DNA from 3 places in the Acinetobacter sp. T63 genome. Region 1 is predicted to be linked to each of the others. Evidence: predicted binding sites of a transcription regulator. Region 1 holds the regulator's gene; each other region holds the start of a gene.
The links. The regulator PhoB, encoded in region 1, activates phosphate uptake and scavenging genes when phosphate is short. The targets are predictions, from matches to a motif close to TGTCATNAANCTGTCATAA.

Region 1 (6,730 bases):
GGTCGATCCTAAGGCCACCCCGGCATTGTTAAAAATCATATTGACTGAGCCATGATCCTGCACGGTCTGTTCAGCCCAGTGCTTCATAGCCGCCCGATCTGCCACATCCACCTGCGCCGTGGTCACTCGCACGTTATAATCACTCAGCAAGGCTTTGGTTTTAGCCAGGCCTTCTTCATTGACATCACTTAAAGACAAATGACAGCTCTGCTGGGCCAATAAGACGGCCAGCTGCTGGCCAATGCCTGAACCTGCTCCGGTAATCGCCGCGACTTTATTTTTAAAATTTTTCATTCCGCTTCCTTTTTATGGATGGTCTGGCTGCGTCCCTCAGGCATGGCAGCGCACTTCAATTTCACCACTCAAATATAATTTTGACAATAATCATTGTCAACGCAAAAGCCCGCAGATTTCTGTCTGCTGCGTTCAAATCTGAATGCCAAACTTCGCACTTAGCGCAAAATCTTGTTAATCTATAGCAATATAGGATGTGAACTGGCCTTTTTACTATGACCGAAGCACAACACCCCGCTCCCCCAAATGCGCAGAATACCCAAAATAAAGAGCGCCAATTTAAAGGATTATCGCTGAGCGAGCGCAAACAGCTACGCCGGGAAAAACTGATTGAAGCCGGCCTGCACGCCTATGGCACGCATGGTTTTTTTGCGGTCACGGTGAAAGATATTTGTACCGAGGCCAAACTCACCGAGCGCTATTTCTACGAATCCTTCAAAAAAAGTGAAGACCTGTTCCAGACCATTTTTTTACAGCTGATTGATGCACTGCAACACAATGTGATGCAGGCCATCATGCAGGCCTCGACCAATCCGCAAAAAATGATTGAAGCCGGTTTAACTGCCCTGCTGACTACGCTCAAAGACAACCCGCAGATGGCTCGGATTATTTATATTGATGCCATGCTGGTACAGGAACTGCACAACCAGGCCACCATTCAGGAAAGCATGGCGCGCTTTGACCGCATGATTCAGGCCTTTGTCATGCTAATGATGCCAAACCTGCAGCATTCAGAACGCGAACTGTCATTAATTGCCAGCGGCCTGAACGGTTATGTCACCCAAATTGCCATCCGCTGGGTCATGAGCGGCTTTAAGCAGTCAATGGATGAAGTGCTCAGCGCCTGTAGCGTGGTGTTCATTTCCCTGCTCGAACATTTTTCCGAAGCGGAGCCAGAAAGTAGCAAAAAAGCCTGAATCCCTGTCATCAAACTGCAAGAAAAATTAAATATTTGAATCTTTTATTTAAATTTTTTTAAATGAATTCCGGATTCAGCCCATTCTGTACAAAAAATTGTCACAAAACATTGCAAAAATAGCGCTGTCTGCCCTTTCTGCAATGATACTGTCATAATTAATCTTTGTAATAAGCCTGTCATAAATATAAACGGTTCACCGTTCACTTATAGGGTATTGCGTTGTGAAAGATGACTACATTTTAATTGTCGATGATGAACTTCCAATCCGAGAGATGATCCATACCTCATTGGATATGGCCGGCTTTCATTGCTTACAGGCCGAAGATGCCAAACAGGCGCATCAGATGATCGTCGATCAACGCCCGGCACTGATTTTGCTGGACTGGATGATGCCTGGCGGTGTCAGCGGTGTTGATTTATGTCGTCGTTTAAAACGTGATGAAAACCTGGCGGAAATTCCGGTGATCATGCTGACTGCACGCGGTGAAGAAGACCACAAGGTTCAGGGTCTGGATGCCGGTGCCGACGACTACATGACCAAACCGTTTTCTACCCGTGAGCTGGTATCACGCATCAAAGCCGTACTGCGCCGTGCCAATGCCCTGAATGGTGAAAAAACCATTGATGCCAACGGCCTGATTCTAGATCCGGTCAGCCAGCGCGTCAGCTTTGGCGACAACATTCTGGACATGGGTCCAACCGAATATCGTCTTTTGGCCTTCTTTATGACGCATCCGGAACGTGCCTATACCCGTGCACAACTACTTGACCAGGTCTGGGGTGGCAACGTATATATTGAGGATCGTACCATTGATGTGCATATTCGTCGTTTACGCAAGGTGCTGGAGCCATTTGGCGCAGACCGCTTTGTACAAACGGTTCGTGGCACTGGATACCGTTTCTCAACCCGTGCGGATGTCGCCTTAGGTTAATTACTTTTTATGTATGAACCATACCCTGTCCCCGAACTGGCCCGTGACCACAAGAATGTCCGTTACAGCAGTTTGTGGACTTTTGCCAAACAAGATCTCCGTTTACTGATCTTTTTTTTAGTAATTGCAGGTTTTATTGGTCTCGGAATCGAACAGTTCTGGATCTGTATTTTTATTGGCTTTCTGGCGTTTTTCGCCACCCAAATGCGCTCCCTCTATCTGGTCAATGACTGGATTGCCAACCGTCCCTATGATGTTCCCCCCAATTTGCATGGCATTTGGGGGGCTTTATTATTTAATGTCTACCGCTCGCAGCGTCAGGAACGTATTGTCCAGGCCGAAATGGTCGGGCTGATTGACCGCGCTCAGTCGTCACTAGTGGCCCTGGCCGAAGCGGTAGTGCTGATTGATGATAACCATCAGATCGAATGGTGGAACCCGGCAGCAGAGCGCCTGCTCGGCATTCAGCCACTAGATCGTGGTCGCAATATTTTAACCATTTTGCGCCAACCGGCATTTATTGAATATTTTCATCATATTGATCAGGCACCAGATGGCTTGAAAATCAAATCGACCGTGCTGGATGAACACTATGTGCAGGTCAAAATGACCCGCTTTGGTGGCGAAAGCCGCCTGCTGGTGGCACATGACATGACCCGGATGCACAATCTGGAACAGATGCGCAAAGACTTTGTCGACAATATCTCGCACGAATTACGCACCCCGCTGACCGTGCTGAGCGGCTATATTGAAACCTTTACCGACCAGGAAGACATGAATCCGCGTTGGAAACGTGCCTTTGAACAGATGCAGTCACAAACCCGGCGTATGAATGCACTAGTCAATGACCTGCTGCTGCTGTCGCGTCTGGAAAATGAAAAGACCATTGCCAAAAACCAGATTATTGACATGCCAAGTCTGATGAACCAGCTGTTTGATGATGCGCATGCCTACAATATTGATTATGGCCATACCCTGAATCTGGATATCGACAGTCATTGCGACCTGATTGGCTCCGATATGGAACTGGCCAGTGCCTTTAGCAATTTAATTACCAACGCCATCAAATACACCCCGAAAGGCGGCACCATTACCATTGGCTGGCATGATGATGGCGAGCATGGCTATTTTAGCGTGCAGGACACCGGCATCGGCATTGATCCGAAACACCTGCCGCGTCTAACCGAACGTTTTTATCGGGTAGATAGCGCGCGTAGCCGTCAGACAGGCGGTACCGGTTTAGGGCTGGCCATCGTCAAGCATGTCTTGATGCAGCACAATGCCCATTTAGAAGTCGAGTCCAAAGAAAATAGCGGCTCAACCTTTAAGGCCGTCTTTCCCAAAGAACGGCTGTATAGCCTTTAAACCGAATACCCATAAAAATGCCCGGATTAATCCGGGCATTTTTCATTTCAATACAAACAGCTTAGAGGCGATGACCCATGGCTTTGCCCATTTCCACCAGAGAATTGGCCTGATACTGCGCATCCCACTGCATTTTATCCTGTTCAAATAAAATCACTGCGGTAGAACCGAGATAGAAACGGCCTAATTCGGCGCCTTTTTCCAGGAACAGGTCATGCTGGTTCAGCTCCAAACGGCCCGATGGTTTGACCTTGCCGGTGGCAACCGTTTCAATACCGGCCACAATCATGGCACCCACCAGCACCACCGCCATCCGGCCCATCTCGGTATCAAACAGGCAGACCATGCGTTCATTACGGGCAAACAGTCCCGGAATATGTTCTGCCGTGGTCTGGTTCACTGAAAACAGCTCGCCCGGTACATACAGAGTTTCAGTTAAGGTACCGGCAAATGGCATATGCACCCGGTGATAATCCCGCGGTGATAAATACACAGTGGCAAACTGGCCATTTTTAAACGGCTCGGCCAGCTGTGGATCGGCAATCAGGTTTTCAACCGTAAAGTTCTGGCCTTTGGCCTGAAAAATTGCACCATCTTCAATTTTACCCAGCTGGGAAATCGCGCCATCAGCCGGAGAAACAATGCTGTTCGGATCGGCATCGACCACACGCACCCCATCTTTTAAGGCACGGGTAAAGAATTCATTAAAGGATTTGAATTTCAGGGCATTGCCTTGCTCGGCAATCGACATATCAATTCCGTACTGCATTTTAAATGCCTGAATTACTGCGTTTTTCACCATCGGGTGTTCACTGGCAGCAATTTTACCCACCACACGAGACAACTGGTGCTGGGGTACCACGCGCTGGGCCTGAATAAATAATTGTTTTTTTAAACGAGATGTGAGGCTCAAGACGGCAACTCTCCGGTAATGATAGGACTGTCGAGGCGATTGCCCCATTCACTCCACGCACCTGCATACGCCCGGATTGGCCAACCCAGTAAACGGCCCAGAATATAGGCCAGACCGGAACGATGATGAGACTGGCAGTACACCACCACCGGTTGGCTTAAATCAAAGCCAAGTTGTTCCAGACGTTGCTGCGTGCGTTCTAGCGGATGCAATTTTAAATGATTTTCGCGGTCAAGGGCAGTACTCCACTCGAAATGTCGGGCGCCCGGAATGTGACCGCCGCGTCGCGCCGCCAGTCGCTGTCCGCTATATTCTTCTGCAGTGCGGCAATCCCAGAGTTGCAGTTCAGCACTTTGTACCTGCTCTAATAACGCATCATATTGAATTTGATACTGATCATTCAGCTGTACCGGCACCAAATGCTCAACCGGCGCAAAGCTCGGCAGCTCCGACGAGGTCGGCAGACCGGCCGCCAGCCAGGCATGAATCCCGCCATTGAGCAGGCTAGTGTTTTCAAAACCTAAACAATGTAAATTCCACAGCAAACGCCCGGCCCAGGCTCCGCCTTCATCGTCATAGGCCACCACATGATGCTCAGGGGAAATATTTAAATAGCGGATCAGTTCTTCCAGGCCGTCCTGCTCCGGCAATAAACCCGAAGCATACTCTTCCTGACGCAGCAATAGTTTTGGCTTTACATGTAGCGCATGTGGAATATGCAGCTGTTCATAGACCGAGTTGCGGCTTAAATCGACAATACGTAATTTTTCACTGCCTAAATAGGGCACCAGGTCTTCGGCTTCAATCAACAGACCGAAATTGATCGTGGCATCATTCATCGTGGTTGTATGTTTTATCACTATCCTTGTCCCTGATGTTAGCACAAGTCATTTTTAGGATTATCCTGAATTTCTGCATTCCTTGCGCAGAAAAATGGATAGAGGTCAACCCGCCACCAGGGAGAGGACGAGGTCCAGCCTTTGCACTGGACCTGGCCTGTATTTTTGCTTATTCCTGAATATCAAACACCTGACGCAAATAAGCGAGGAAGGTGTCGTTGTCGGTCATGGTTTTACCCGGACTGTCGGAAATTTTGGCCACCGACTGACGGTTACATTCCACCAGCTTTAACACAATATTCAGCGGGGTTTGTCCCATATCATTGGTCAGGTTGGTGCCAATCCCGAAACTGACCTGGAAGCGGTCTTTAAAGTAGTTGTGTAGCGCCCAGGCTTTTTCCAAGGTCAGGCCATCACTAAAGGTCAGCATCTTGGTTTTGCTGTCAATTTTCAGCTTTTTATAATGGGCATAGGCTTTGTCGCCCCAGCTATACGGGTCGCCACTGTCATGGCGTAAGCCATCAAACAGTTTGGCAAAATACAGGTCAAAATCACGCAGGAAGGCATCCATCCCGACCACATCAGTCAGGGCAATCCCCAAGTCACCCCGATATTCCTGTACCCAGGTTTCCAGCGCCGCTTTCTGGAAGTCACGTAAACGCACATCCAGCGCCTGAAAGGCCTGTAAAAATTCATGCGCCATGGTGCCAATTGGAGTAATGCCAAGCTGTTTGGCCAGCAGCACATTGCTGGTACCCCGGAATACGCCCGGCGCGGCGGCATTAATCTGCTGCACCACATGCTTTTGCCAGGCAAAGCTGTAACGGCGGCGTGTACCAAAATCCGAAACCAGAAATGGCGGATCTTCCGGATTCTGCTCGGCGGCATATTGCTGTACCAAGGCTACTTTGGCCTGTAGACGGCGTTCACCTTCGGCCAGCACCTCATCACTGCGAATACGGCTGAAATACAGCTCATTAACAATGGCCAGCACAAAAATCTCGAACATCATGGCCTGAACCATCGGGCCTTCTACCACAATATCCAGACGCCCTTCACTGTCGATGCCGGCACGGATAAAACGGCGCTTGAGCTGGAACAGTTCCAGATAATCGACAAAGTCGCTTTTGATAAAGCGTAAACTGCGCAAATATTGCAGTTCATCTTCGCTAAATTTCAGGCGGCACAAATGATCCAGCTGTGCATTTAAATCATCCAGAATATCCGCCAGTGGATAGACCGTATCTTCCAGATTACGGCAGCGGAAATGATAGACACTGTGAGTTTGCGGGAATTTATGTAAGACCACCTGTAGCATGGTAAATTTGTACAAGTCGGTATCAAGCAAAGAGTGGATGATTGGTGCCATAAGAGTTCGTTTTTGCTGTACTCCTTGCATTAAAGCATAATTTTTACAGCGATATTTAACCTTTTGTATCGACCATTGGGTAAGAACCTGCCGCTCGGC
Region 2 (6,730 bases), 1.3 Mb from region 1:
GAATATGCTACACAGGCGGTTCAGCTTGAACAGGCCGTACAGGCCGATGTGATTTTTTCCTGCCTGCCGACCAGCCAGGATGTAGAACATCTGTTAGAGGGTTTGACGCTAAAAGCCGGCTCTATCTGGGTGGACTGTACCAGCGGTGTTCCAGATTCTGCCCAAAAAGTAGCTGCACAGCTCAAAGCACAACAGGTAGATTTTTTAGATGCACCTGTGAGTGGGCAAACCATCGGTGCAGAAAAAGGCACCTTAACCGTGATGGTGGGCGGTGATGCGCAAGCATTTGAAAAAGCCCTACCCGCGATGCAGGCTTTTGGGCAACTGATCAAGCATGTCGGTGAACCGGGCGCTGGTTTTGCTGTTAAAGCCATTAACAACATGTTGATGGCTGTCAATTTATGCGCCGTTGCCGAAGGATTTACCACCTTAAAAGCGCATGGGGTAAACTTAAACGAAGCGCTGGATTGTATTAATGCCTCAAGCGGCAAAAGCGCGGTAACGGAAATGGTGCTACCTCAACGTATTCTTAATCGCGCATTTCCACTGACCTTTGCTCTGCCGCTACTGGCCAAAGATACCGGAATTGCTTTAGACTTGGTACGCGATGCAAAACTTTCAGCACCGGTACTGGGGCTGGCCCAAAGTTTGATACAGGCTGCCAATGCTACTGCTGAACCAGATAGCGACTTCTCCAGCGCCGTTAAAATGTATGAGGCCTGGAGCAAGATTACAATTGAGTAAGATCTGGCCATTGAATAATCAGAATAAAACCTAATATTGTGAGTAGATGCTTACCCACAATGTTATTACAGAGGAAACTCGTATGAATAAGCTCACTGTTGCATTATTGACCAGTCTTGCAACATTCATTGGGGCAAATACCACGGCTTTTGCTTCAGCACAGGAATGTCAAAAGCTGAAAAATGATCATGATGTGATTTATGCATCAAAAGGCTTCTGCTTTAAAGATCCTGAAGCCAAAGCCAAGTTTGGCAATGACAACTGCTATACCACCAAGCCAAAATTTTCTGAAAGAGAGCAACAACGACTTGACGAAATCAAGGCGCGTCAGAAAGAATTGAACTGTAAATAATTCAATGCATTGATTAAAGGAAATATCATGGCTTACGATGATCAAAATATTTTTGCAAGAATCCTGCGTGGAGAACTGCCTGCAATTAAAGTCTATGAAGATGATCAGGTTCTTGCGTTTATGGACATCATGCCTCAGGCAGATGGTCATACACTGGTCATCCCGAAATCACCTGCGGTTACCCTGCTCGACTTAGATCCACAAGTGGCAGCCTACACCATTCAGGTGGTGCAGAAAGTTGCCAAAGCCATGGAAAAAGCCTTAGGGCTAGATGGAATTGTATTAATGCAGCTGTCTGGCGCTGCTGCGGGACAAACTGTACCGCATGTTCATTTCCACCTCATTCCAACCTCGGTACATCAACTCGGTAAACATGCTGCGCAGATGGGTGACCAGGAAAAAATCATGCAACTGGCTGAAAAGATTAAGGCAGTGCTTTAAAATATTTTCCCCGGTGAAATGTAAAAATGAATGGAGCGACTGCTCCATTTTTTTAAGCAGAACTTCTGCTAAACCTATTTTTATGACACTAAGGTGTCAATTCGCTTGCAATTAAGTTATTCATTTCATAAATTTTTTCTAAATTTAAAAACCTGTTCACTTAAAATTTGCGATTAAAGGTAAGTTTTTGATCTGATTTGTTCTTTTTAATAATTTTGAAATATTTCCTTAATATTACTGTCGCATTTGTAAGGAATACTTAGCACCAATAGAGAGCAGCGGTAGATCAACCCTACTTCTGAACAATGTTTAGGACTAAAAACAATAGTCTGTATTGGAGCTACACATGAAAAAAACGCTTTGCGCATTAGCAGTTGGGGCAACCTTATTTACACCAGCACTAGCTATGGCTGCTGATGTTAAAGTTTATGGTCGTGCACACGTATCTTTAGACTATCTTGATGATGGTGCAGACTACAACGAAGTTGGACTATCTTCAAACTCTTCTCGTTTAGGCTTCAAAGCTGAACAAAAATTAGAAAACGGCATGACTGTTTTTGGTCAAATCGAACAAGAAATTAACTTCGCTAGCGGTTCAGCAAACGATGATTTAGAGTTTGCAACTCGCGATACTTTCGTTGGTTTAAAAGGTGATTTTGGTCAGGCACGTGTAGGTCGCTTTGACAGCCCGTTTAAAGTTGCTCGCGGTCCAGTCAACTTCTTTGGTGACCAATTAGGTGATATCCGTAACGTAACACGTGCAGGTGACTTACGTTTTGATGAACGTAATGCCAATACGATTGAATATAAATCACCAAAATTTGGCGGTGGCTTTAATGTAATCGGTGCATTATCTCTACACGAAGATAACAGCGTAGATAACGAAGCAAATAAAGATAAAGCTTATGACCTTGCTTTAACATATAAAGAAGGTCCAGTTGATTTTGCTGCTGCGTATGAACACTATGAAGAAGATGCAAACCGTGGTGAACGTGATGGCTTCCGTGTTGCAGCTGCATATAAAATCACACCTGAATTAAACTTCGGTGGTTTATATCAGTATTTAACGCATGATAACGATGCTGACAACCCAGATGCTCAAGTATTTGGTGTAGCAGCGGATTATAAGTTTGCACCAAAAACTTATTTACGTGGTCAAGTGTTCCACCGTGATGTAGATGCAGATGATGAAAATGCAACTCTTCTTGCAGTGGGTCTTGAACATCGCCTAGACAAAGCAGTACGTGTATATGGTAACTTGGCTACTGTACTGAATGATGAAAACTCAAATCTGACTCCATGGTCTCAAGGACGCTCAAATAGCGTAGGTGGTACACGTGGTGAAGATGCATTCGGTCTTTCTCTAGGTTTCCGTTACGACTTCTAAGTCTAACCTCTACCTAAAAAGCAAAAAAAACACGCTTCGGCGTGTTTTTTATATCCAGATTTATGGATTTAAAAAGCCAACCTCAGGTTGGCTTCATTATATAAACAGGCTTATCTTTTCAAGAAACCTGACACCATATTCAGCACATTCTGAATATCATTATTGGCTTCAGTTTTACTGGTCTGCTCACCCTGTGGAGTTAAAGAGTCAATAATCTGTGGCAACACCTGTGAAATTGCGCCATAAATATCCTGTTTAGGGGCATGGGTTTGCTGCGCTACCTGTTCCACTTCTTCATCATCAAACAGATTCTGGACTTCCTGCGGATTCACACTGGCATTCTCGCCCGGCCCGGTCGAAACCCAGTCATCCACCTGGCTGCTTAGGCCCTGACCTTTTAATTTGTCCAGTGCACCTTGCAAACCACCCTGCTTTTGAATCCAGGCCAGCACCAAAGGCAATACCGCAACCAGAAGAGAAGTTTTAGAACTACCACCTAGCCCCTGACTGGAACCACCGAATTGGCCCAGCACAGAGCCTAAAATCCCACCCAAACCGCCTTGCTGGCTTTGCCCACTCTGCTGGTGATTATTTCCAAGTTGACCTAGAACTGAACCGAGAATACCGCCTAGCCCACCACTTTGTTGGGATTGCTGCTGATTGGAATTTGAACCTAAGGCCTGTTTCGCCAAAATTTCCACAATATTGCTTAAGTTTGTCATGATTTTTATTTCTTCCTTTAATGACATTCACTCAGCATACGATGCTTCATTCATCTGAAACATCCGAAATTGTTATGTTTTTGCAAAAACCGCAGAAAAGCTGAGCATTACCAGCGATATTTATCCCAGTTTTCCGGGTTAGCCCAGAATTTGGAATTAAACCAGTCCGGTACATGCTTATAGGTCAAAATATTAAATTGCCACAACATTAGGTCATGCTGCGGCTGGCTTTTATCCATCAGTTGAGTAAAGCCCAAGGCACGTAATAAAGGTTCATCTTGACGTTTAGTCACCACCACCATACGTTTGGCCAGCAAATCACGCAGTTTCACCAAAAGCTGCGATTTCTGCACGCTGCTCAAATCTGCCATTTCTTCAGTATCGAGTAGTACAAAAGCCAAATCAAAACGCTGGGTAAAAGGCAGATTTAAAAGCGTAGTTACGTTAAAATATTGCCATTGAATTGTCTGATGATGATCGTATTGTTCAAGATGTTGACCAATACACAATGCAGTAGAAACTGGCTGCTCCTGGGTTAAATCGTCTAGCATAGAAGTGATGACATTCATCTCAGCCATGACTGCATTCCTTATGATGAAAGTGAGTATTTTTTATGGAACTACAAGGCATTTGCCATAAAATGCATGCAGGTCTAAAGGACCTTAGTGTAACTGATCAACAGACACACCGGGCAAATGTTGAATATAAATTTATTCTGGATCGCTCAGAAATCGAACTGCCTTTTCGCTTGGGTCAAGAAATAGAAATTGAATGGACCGGCAATATTTACTGTGTTTCTTGCGGCAGCAAAACTCCAAAATCCTATTCACAAGGTCACTGCTTTAAATGCTTTAAAACCAAAGCGTCCTGTGACATGTGTATTATGAAACCGGAAACCTGCCATTATCATTTAGGCACTTGCCGCGAAGAAGAATTTGCACGATCTGTCTGCTTCCAGCCGCATGTGGTGTACCTAGCCAACTCCAGTGGCTTAAAGGTCGGGATTACCCGTATTGGCCAAATGCCAACACGCTGGCTGGATCAAGGGGCGACTCAGGCCTTACCGATTATGAAAGTCGGCTCTCGTCGTTTATCTGGGCAACTGGAAATCATGTTTGGTTCACAAATTGCCGATAAAACTGACTGGCGCAAACTGCTCAAAGGTGAAGCTGAACCGGTCGATTTAATTGCGACCCGTGACCAGCTGATTGAAGAATTTTCACCAAAAATCAGCACCATTCGTGAAGAATTTAACCAGAATCTTGAGTTTAATGAAACATTGGAATTGATGGAGCAGGAACGTCCACGTGAGTTTATTTATCCGGTGGAACAGTATCCTGAAAAAATTAAATCGCATAATCTGGATAAGACCCCGGTGATTCGCGGCAAACTTTTCGGGATTAAAGGACAATATTTAATTTTAGATACTGGCGTAATTAATATCCGTAAATATACCGGCTATGAACTGATTATCCGTACTGAATAAACTTTTCACCAAAATATAAGCACAATAAAAAAACCGGCGTTTGCGCCGGTTTTTTATTATGCAGTCAGACTTATTCAATATCTGCTTTAGCTTTCAGATACTGGGTATAGTCATCCAGTTCTTGCTGGGCGCGCAGCTGTTGATACAACTTGGCCAGCTCCTGTAACTGTTCAGGCGTTAAAGCATTTGAAGTGGTACGGTTCACATTCGATACTGCCACGACCACCAGTTCATTTGGCAAAGCTGCCGTGGTCACAGACCACATCCCTTGCTTCGGTGGCATCAAGCTAAATGCAGCACGCTCAATTTCACGCTTTAAACGACCTTCAGCACGGGTAAATACACCAGCATCTTCAAAACGGATTTGCTGCTGAGCCAAGACTTCTGCAGCCGGTTGCGTCTTGAACTCATCCAGTGATTTCTGGATTTTGGCTTTGGCTGCATTAAAGGCTTTTTCTTCAATCAGTTTGGCACGTACACGTGGTGTTGCTTCAGCCAGGGTTTGCACACCCGCAGCATGATACTCACGTACTTTCACCCAAACCACATTACCATTGGCCATTTGAATGTTACTTGAAGCGTTACGATCGCCGTTTTTCACATCATCATTAAACAGTTTCACCTTCACACTTGGATCAGATAATACTGGATGCTGAGAGGCCAGACTAAAGCCTTTTACCGATTCAACCTTGGTGCCTTTGACTTCCTGAGATACCACATCCAGCGCATCACTACCCACCACCATCTCATTCAGGCTATTTACCGTATCCGAGAAGGCATTTTGCTGTTTGGTCTTTTTCAGTTCTGCAGTTAAACGGGCTTTTTCCGCTTCAAAAGAAGGCACCTGAACTGCATCGGTTTCAACCTGAATTAGATGATAACCATATTGGGTTTTCACCGGCTGAGAAATCTGACCTGATTTCAGACTGGTGACTGCCTGATCAAAGGCATTGCCAAAGGCACCCACGTCATAAGCCTCAAATAAGCCACCCTTGTCTTTAGATTCCGGGTCTTCTGAATATTTCTGTGCAGCAGCGGCAAAACTGGTGCCCTGCTGGATTTCAGCATACACCTGATCCGCCAGTTTTTTGGCAGCTGCATCATCACGTGCATCGGTGGTAATTAAAATATGTTTAACCTCACGCGCTGCATTTTTTTGCTGGGCTTCAACAAACTTGTCATAGGCCTGTTGCAATTCTGCATCGGTGATTGCAGCTTCAGTCGCGGAAATATGTGCTGGCGTCAGAACAATAAAGTCGACATCAACATTGGCGACCTGCTTAAACAGGGTCGAATGTTTATTGTAATAATCACTGATTTCTTGCGCTGAAACCTGAATATTTTTCTTATATTCATCCAGTTTAATGCTGGATAAATGCAAGGTACGCTGTTCGGTTTGTAAATTGGCAATCTGCTGGATATCCAGCTCGCTCACTAAGGCATGATCCATAAAGCTCGCGCTAAGCATTTTCAAGGCATGATCCTGACGCAGGTTCTGGATTAAAGCCTGACTGCTCATGCCCACTGAACGCAGGTAATTGGCATACAGTGCTTCAGAAAACTGGCCATTTTCCTGAAAGCTTGGTTGCTGGGCAATC
Region 3 (6,730 bases), 740 kb from region 1:
TGCTTATAATCTGTTGGTACGACTTCTTCTGGCGCACTATAAGCCATACAACACTCAGCACGCGGCGTTCCAGGATTCTCAACAAAAACGCGCACACCAATCCCCGGTGTATTTTGCTTTGCCAATAAATCTTTTAAATACTCTTGAGCATTTGGGGTGATCAATAAGTTTGGAATCTCTTCTGCAACTGCAGTGCTGTGGTTCTCAGTCGACATAACAATATTTCCTCATGCTGAAGTTGCCATTTTAACTGAAGATGCGGGGGAATTAAAAAAATTCAACTAAAATTGTCGGAATTATCCTATGAAAGTTCTGTTTCATTTGTTTTTTAATGGCATTATGATCAGGAAACCCGAAAAGAAGAACATCTGTTTATGTTAGATTTACCGTTTAATCATACTGTTACGCTGATTGTGATTACAGCGATTATCTCCTTTATTGCTTTTTCCAAAGAAAAAGTCATGAACCGGCTGATTTTCTGGCCACCGGCGTTGGAACGGGGTCAATATGACCGCTTCATTACCCACGGTTTTGTCCATGCCGATGGTACCCACTTGCTGTTTAACATGATTACCCTGTTTTTCTTCGGCAGTATTATTGAAAGCTTTTACCGTCAATATCTGTATGATCTGGGCTTTGTACTGTTTTATTTAGGCGGTCTGATTGCCGCAATTTTACCGAGTTATCTGAAACACAAAAATGATCATCGCTGGGCCAGTCTAGGCGCTTCCGGTGCGGTGTCTGCAGTACTGTTTGCCTATATTCTGTTTGAACCGTGGAAACTGATTTTCGTGTTCTTTATTCCGGTTCCGGCTATTATTTTTGCGGTGCTGTATGTGGCCTATAGCATCTGGTCGGGTAAACGTGGCAATTCCAATATTAACCACAGCGCGCATTTGTGGGGAGCAGCCTATGGGGTGATTATCACCATCATGATTGAGCCGCGTTTAATTCCACATTTCCTGAATAAACTTAGCCAGCTTCCGTTCTAAATTTGAGCAATCTGAAGCGCCTGCGGTATATTTTGACAACGCATAACTACAAATTAACACAGTATGCCTCAGCGGTTGGCGTCTAAAATAACTCGAATAATAACGAAGATGGAACATGAGAGATGAAAAAGTTATTTCTGATTGCCGGCTGTTTACTGAGCTTGAGTGCCTGTGCCGTCCATACCCCAGAAGGCCGTTTGGTGATTGATCCTGACTCACGTATTTATGGTCATCCAGGAGATTTCTGCCCACCAGGTCAGGCCAAAAAAGGCCGCTGCTAAGCCCATTTTTCCATTTAGTCTCCAGAATGGAGGCTTTTTACTGCGTCCTCATAAACTGCAATTTCATTGGATAATTCATACAATTTTGGTAGTTAATGCCACCCCATCTCACAATTTGGCATAGATAATGTATACATCTGTATATTAATTTGCTTTCAAGCTGCGAGTTTTTGCATGTCCACATTAGACGGCCTACAATTTCCACATTTCGAAAACCAGAAACCCAGTACTTCACGCACAGGACGTGCGATTATTGCCGAGGCACTGGCCGGTGTTGCACCGCAACTGTCCCAGCAAACCCTGTCTGAAAAAAACTGGCGCAAACAGTATCCCAAATATTTTAAGGCGCTGGTCGAATACGGCATTCAGACCTGCCAGAACCCGATTCAAATTGCTGAACAGGGCCTGAATAAAGCACATGGCAGTTTCGAGTTTTATCGACATGGTCAAAAACATCTGCTGAAAGATGTGATGAGCCTCGATGCCCAGCCTTTGCACACAGTTAAAATCCAGGGCCAAAGCACGGCGGCGCCGGAATGGTATGTGCCGTATCAGGGACAGAAACTGCAAGGTCAGACACTGCTTGAGCAAATCCAGCGCTGGGAAGATGGCGGGATTATTGAACACAGTCATGCTCAAGCTTTACGTGCAGCAGTGGCTCATCCAGAATGGTTCGATTTATCAGACCGTACCATGGTGCTGTTTGGCGCTGCTTCTGAAGCTGGCCCTCTGACCTGGCTATCGAAATGGAAAGCCAATATTGTCGCGGTCGATTTACCCAATGCCCGGGTCTGGAACAAAATTCTAGAGACCGTGCAACAAGGTAATGCCACCCTGTATGCACCAGCGACTGAAGCGCTAGATGAAAACAGCGCGACTGAGCTATTAAAAGAGCAGCTCGGCACCAATTTGCTGACCCAAACTCCTGAAATTGCCCAGTGGCTAACCCAGTTTGAACAGCAGCTGGATTTGGCTGCCATTGCCTATTTAGATGGTGAAAAACACGTGCGTGTGGCCATGGCGATGGATGCAATTATGCAGGCCGTCAGCACGCAAAAAGCCGATACCAGCCTGATGTTTATGTGCACCCCAACCGATGTCTATGCAGTGCCTGCCGATGTGATTCAGGCCTCAAAAGACAAGTATCAGCAACGCTCGAAAGCCCAGCAACTGCTGACCCGTGGGGTTTCAACGGTCACGGCGCAACATTTCTTCCAGAAAAACCTGCATGATCTGGTGCATTCAGACAATGGACAGGATTACGGGATTGCCGACTGTCTGGTGGTGGAACAAGGACCGAACTATGCGCTGGCCAAACGTATTCAGCAATGGCGCGCCACCCTCGCCCGTCATCAGGGACAACGCGTCAGCATTAATATTGCACCATCAACCACGACCTATTCGGTGACTAAAAATCCGTTATTAAAAGCGGCATTTAATGGTGCCAGCCTGTTTGATGTAGAAGCTTTTGCGCCAGAAACCACCAATGCGATTATGGCCGCGCTCTGGATTCATGACCTGCGTAATCCACAGTCCGTGGCCAATCCGGAAGTGACTCTGAACCATCCTTTAGAGTTGATGATGGAAGGGGCCAACCATGGCGGTTTATGGCGTGTCGCATATTTGGCCCGTACTGCCCTGCCTTTTGCAGCCTTATATGGTTTTGCTACCGAGAAGCTGCCTAAAGGCTTACTGGCCAAGTTAAAGAAATAAGAGATTTTAATCTCTCTTCGATCGTTCCCTCTCTCTTGTGTAGCGGTGCTACGTATCCAAAACGGAGAGGGAGATTTTTTTAGAGACCTGCTGTCTACCTGAAAGATAAAAGAGTGGATAGGTTCATTAAAGAAAGAGAAGCTTTGATATTGCTTAGGCTATTTCCTTACCCCCCAGCCCTCACCCCTTGAGAGAATGCATTGTAGATTTGCTGTCTATCTAAAAAATAAAGGACGTCACGACTTAGCATTTGGATCATCTGTTTCATCTACAGATATAAAAAAACGCTGCCCAGGCAGCGTTTTTTATTGCGGATGAACCGGCTTAGAATACTTTCAGGAATAACCAGAACAGGCCACCCGATAAACAGATGGTTGCAGGCAAGGTGAAAATCCACGCCGATAGAATGGTTTTAACCATCTGGAAATTCAGGCCAGATTTATTCGCCACCATGGTCCCGGCCACCGCACTGTTCAAGACATGCGTGGTCGATACCGGCATACCAAAGCCATCTGCTGCAGCAATGGTCGACATCGCCACCAGCTCGGCTGACATACCCTGACCATAAGTCATGTGCTGTTTACCAATCCGTTCACCCACGGTGACCACAATACGCTTCCAGCCGACCATGGTTCCTAAGCCCAGTGCCAGTGCCACCGCAACTTTAACCCAGGTTGGAATATATTGCAGGAAGGAATCGAGATGGTCACGGTAATCATCGACCACTTTTTCCTGTTCCTTGCTCATGGCAGGTAAAGCTTCCGCTTTATCCAGACGCTTGAATGACGTGGTGCTGAGGTACATATCATTACGCAATGCTGCCACTTCTGCTTCCGGAATATTTTTCAAGTCGCCGTATTGACCCACGCGCTCACCTAAATGATCAGTCAAACTGGCCAAAGCCGGTACCACTTCCGGGGTGATTTCCTTGGTCTGGATGTACTTGGTGATTACTTCACGGGCCTGCGCATCCGGAATATCGGTATGGTTGGCATAAATTGCAGACGCGGTTTGCGTCGACAATTGCTGGAAAGACTGAATATGCTGGTTGTCCAGTTCCTTATTCAAGGAATAAGCCAATGGCACAATCCCAATCAGGATCAGCATGATTAAGCCCATGCCTTTCTGACCGTCATTAGAACCGTGGGCAAAGCTCACCCCAGTACAGGTAAAGATCAGGATGGCACGGATTAATGGTGGTGGCGGTTTGTTGCCTTCAGGCGGCTGGAACAGTTCCAGCTGACGTTTGAAAATCTTTTTCACCAGCAGGAACAGTACGGCAGCAAAGGCAAAACCAATTAATGGCGAGAACAGTAAAGCCTTACCGACTTTCATCACCTGTTCCATATCCACGCCGGATGCACCAGCGCCCGCATTGAGGATGTAGTTCATAATTCCCACACCCAGAATGGAACCAATTAAGGTATGCGAACTTGAAGCCGGAATACCGAGGAACCAGGTGCCTAAGTTCCAGAGAATGGCCGCAATCAGCATGGCAAAGACCATGGCAAAACCTGCGCCTGAGCCAACATTCATGATCAGCTCGACCGGTAGTAAGGCAATAATACCGTAGGCTACGGCACCACTGGCGACCATCACCCCAAGGAAGTTACAGAAACCTGCCCACATTACCGCAACTGGTGCAGACAAGGCATTGGTATAAATGACCGTAGCCACCGCGTTGGCGGTGTCATGGAAACCGTTAACAAATTCAAAGCCCAGCGCAATAAATAAAGCGGTGGCCAGCAGAATCACCGAATACAGGCTAAGCGCCGGAACATGCGATAAATCTGCCGATAATTGAAAGCCAATATAAATAAGCGTTGAAATAATAAGCGTTAGAAACACCGGCATAAAGAATTTCGGTGTTGGCACATGAACATTGGTCGACTTTTTCGGAGCCGACTGGTGTGCTGAATCTACGGGAGTTTGATTAGAATTCATGCAAGCAGGAAAAGAGGATACAAAATCCCCTTATTGTTCAGTTAAATTGTGACAATTATATGACAAAAGCAGGTCAAATAAAGTAATTTTTCTACTTTATTTGCCACAATTTCCTGATAATTTTATAGACAAAAAATCAAACTATTCAAAATAAATCAAAAACTTATAAACCACCATCTCATCTTCATCCGGTTTTCTGTCATTGCTGTCATCTTTGATGACCTTGAAATATTACAAGCACAGTAAAACCCGGCCCATTTTTAGACCTTCTCATGCTGCCATAGCTATATGACAATTTTATGAATCCTTACAATGATTTATTTATAACGATGTGTATATTTTCAAAATAAGCCCATAAAAACGTATACTTTTTCAGCAAAGATGCCACAAAGTTCCGTTCCATCCCATCAATTACGGAAAAAAGCAGTCGAACTCTGCTAAAATATTGCGCATTTCTGATTCATCAAAACAAGGGTTTTTTATGTCCACGCTTGCTACCCTGAAAGAACTTCTTGCCAAAAGAATTTTAATTATTGATGGTGCTATGGGTACCATGATCCAACGCCATAAATTGGAAGAAGCCGATTATCGTGGTGAGCGTTTTGCTGACTGGGCCTATGACCTGAAAGGCAACAATGACCTGCTGGTACTGACCCAGCCGCAGATTATTCAAGGCATTCATGAAGCCTACCTAGATGCCGGCGCCGATATTATTGAAACCAACAGCTTTAACGGCACACGTGTTTCCATGGCGGATTACCACATGGAAACGCTGGTTCCGGAAATTAACCGTGAAGCTGCGCGTCTGGCCAAAGCTGCCTGTGAAAAATATTCAACACCGGAAAAACCACGTTTTGTGGCGGGTGTCTTGGGGCCAACCTCACGCACCTGTTCAATTTCACCAAACGTGAATGATCCGGCATTTCGTAATATCACTTTTGATGAACTCAAAGAAAACTATATTGAAGCTGCGCACGCCCTGATTGAAGGCGGTGCCGATATTCTGCTGATTGAAACCGTTTTCGATACCCTGAACTGTAAAGCGGCAATTTTTGCGGTAAAAGAAGTCTTTAAACAGCTGGGCCGCGAATTACCGCTGATGATTTCCGGCACCATCACCGATGCCTCAGGCCGTACCTTAACCGGCCAGACTGCCGAAGCGTTCTGGAACTCGGTGCGTCATGGTGATTTACTCTCTATTGGCTTTAACTGTGCCTTAGGTGCAGATGCCATGCGTCCACACGTAAAAACCGTATCCGATGTGGCCGATGTCTTTGTTTCTGCACACCCGAATGCCGGCTTGCCAAATGCCTTTGGCGGTTATGATGAAACCCCGGAACAAACTGCTGCCTTCTTAAAAGAATTTGCCGAAAGCGGTCTAATTAATATTACCGGTGGTTGCTGTGGCACCACGCCGGATCATATCCGTGCCATTGCGCAGGCGGTAGAAGGTATTGCACCGCGTCAACTGCCAGAAATTGAACCTGCCTGCCGTTTAAGTGGTTTAGAGCCATTTAACATCACCAAAGATTCCTTGTTCGTGAACGTCGGTGAACGGACCAACGTCACCGGTTCGAAAAAATTCCTGCGCCTGATTCGTGAAGAAAACTTTGCCGAAGCGCTGGATGTGGCCCGTCAACAGGTTGAAAGCGGTGCACAGGTCATCGACATCAACATGGATGAAGGCATGCTCGATTCACAGGGCGCGATGGTGCACTTCCTGAATCTGGTGGCCTCTGAGCCGGACATTTCCCGTGTGCCAATCATGATTGACTCATCTAAATGGGAAATTATTGAAGC

Region 2: the regulator PhoB is predicted to act here: its motif matches at 1,621-1,639, upstream of ACVLR6_RS07885 (porin).
Region 3: the regulator PhoB is predicted to act here: its motif matches at 4,977-4,995, upstream of ACVLR6_RS10330 (inorganic phosphate transporter).

Annotation. Positions count from the first base shown of each region.
Region 1 is NZ_CM132659.1:2,887,430-2,894,159, forward strand. Features, by position in the region: gene ACVLR6_RS13890 (SDR family NAD(P)-dependent oxidoreductase) at 1-294, opposite strand, end outside; gene ACVLR6_RS13895 (TetR/AcrR family transcriptional regulator) at 510-1,211, shown strand; gene phoB (phosphate regulon transcriptional regulator PhoB) at 1,435-2,145, shown strand; gene phoR (phosphate regulon sensor histidine kinase PhoR) at 2,155-3,510, shown strand; gene asd (archaetidylserine decarboxylase) at 3,572-4,423, opposite strand; gene ACVLR6_RS13915 (sulfurtransferase) at 4,420-5,262, opposite strand; gene pncB (nicotinate phosphoribosyltransferase) at 5,432-6,631, opposite strand; gene ACVLR6_RS13925 (ankyrin repeat domain-containing protein) at 6,730-6,730, opposite strand, start outside.
Region 2 is NZ_CM132659.1:1,616,868-1,623,597, forward strand. Features, by position in the region: gene ACVLR6_RS07870 (NAD(P)-dependent oxidoreductase) at 1-744, shown strand, start outside; gene ACVLR6_RS07875 (YARHG domain-containing protein) at 827-1,096, shown strand; gene ACVLR6_RS07880 (HIT family protein) at 1,124-1,537, shown strand; gene ACVLR6_RS07885 (porin) at 1,884-2,924, shown strand; gene ACVLR6_RS07890 (YidB family protein) at 3,035-3,646, opposite strand; gene ACVLR6_RS07895 (DUF6231 family protein) at 3,754-4,224, opposite strand; gene ACVLR6_RS07900 (DUF2797 domain-containing protein) at 4,260-5,132, shown strand; gene ACVLR6_RS07905 (SurA N-terminal domain-containing protein) at 5,203-6,730, opposite strand, start outside.
Region 3 is NZ_CM132659.1:2,146,108-2,152,837, forward strand. Features, by position in the region: gene nfuA (Fe-S biogenesis protein NfuA) at 1-215, opposite strand, end outside; gene ACVLR6_RS10315 (rhomboid family intramembrane serine protease) at 375-992, shown strand; gene ACVLR6_RS10320 (putative periplasmic lipoprotein) at 1,115-1,273, shown strand; gene ACVLR6_RS10325 (hypothetical protein) at 1,448-2,986, shown strand; gene ACVLR6_RS10330 (inorganic phosphate transporter) at 3,311-4,930, opposite strand; gene metH (methionine synthase) at 5,412-6,730, shown strand, end outside.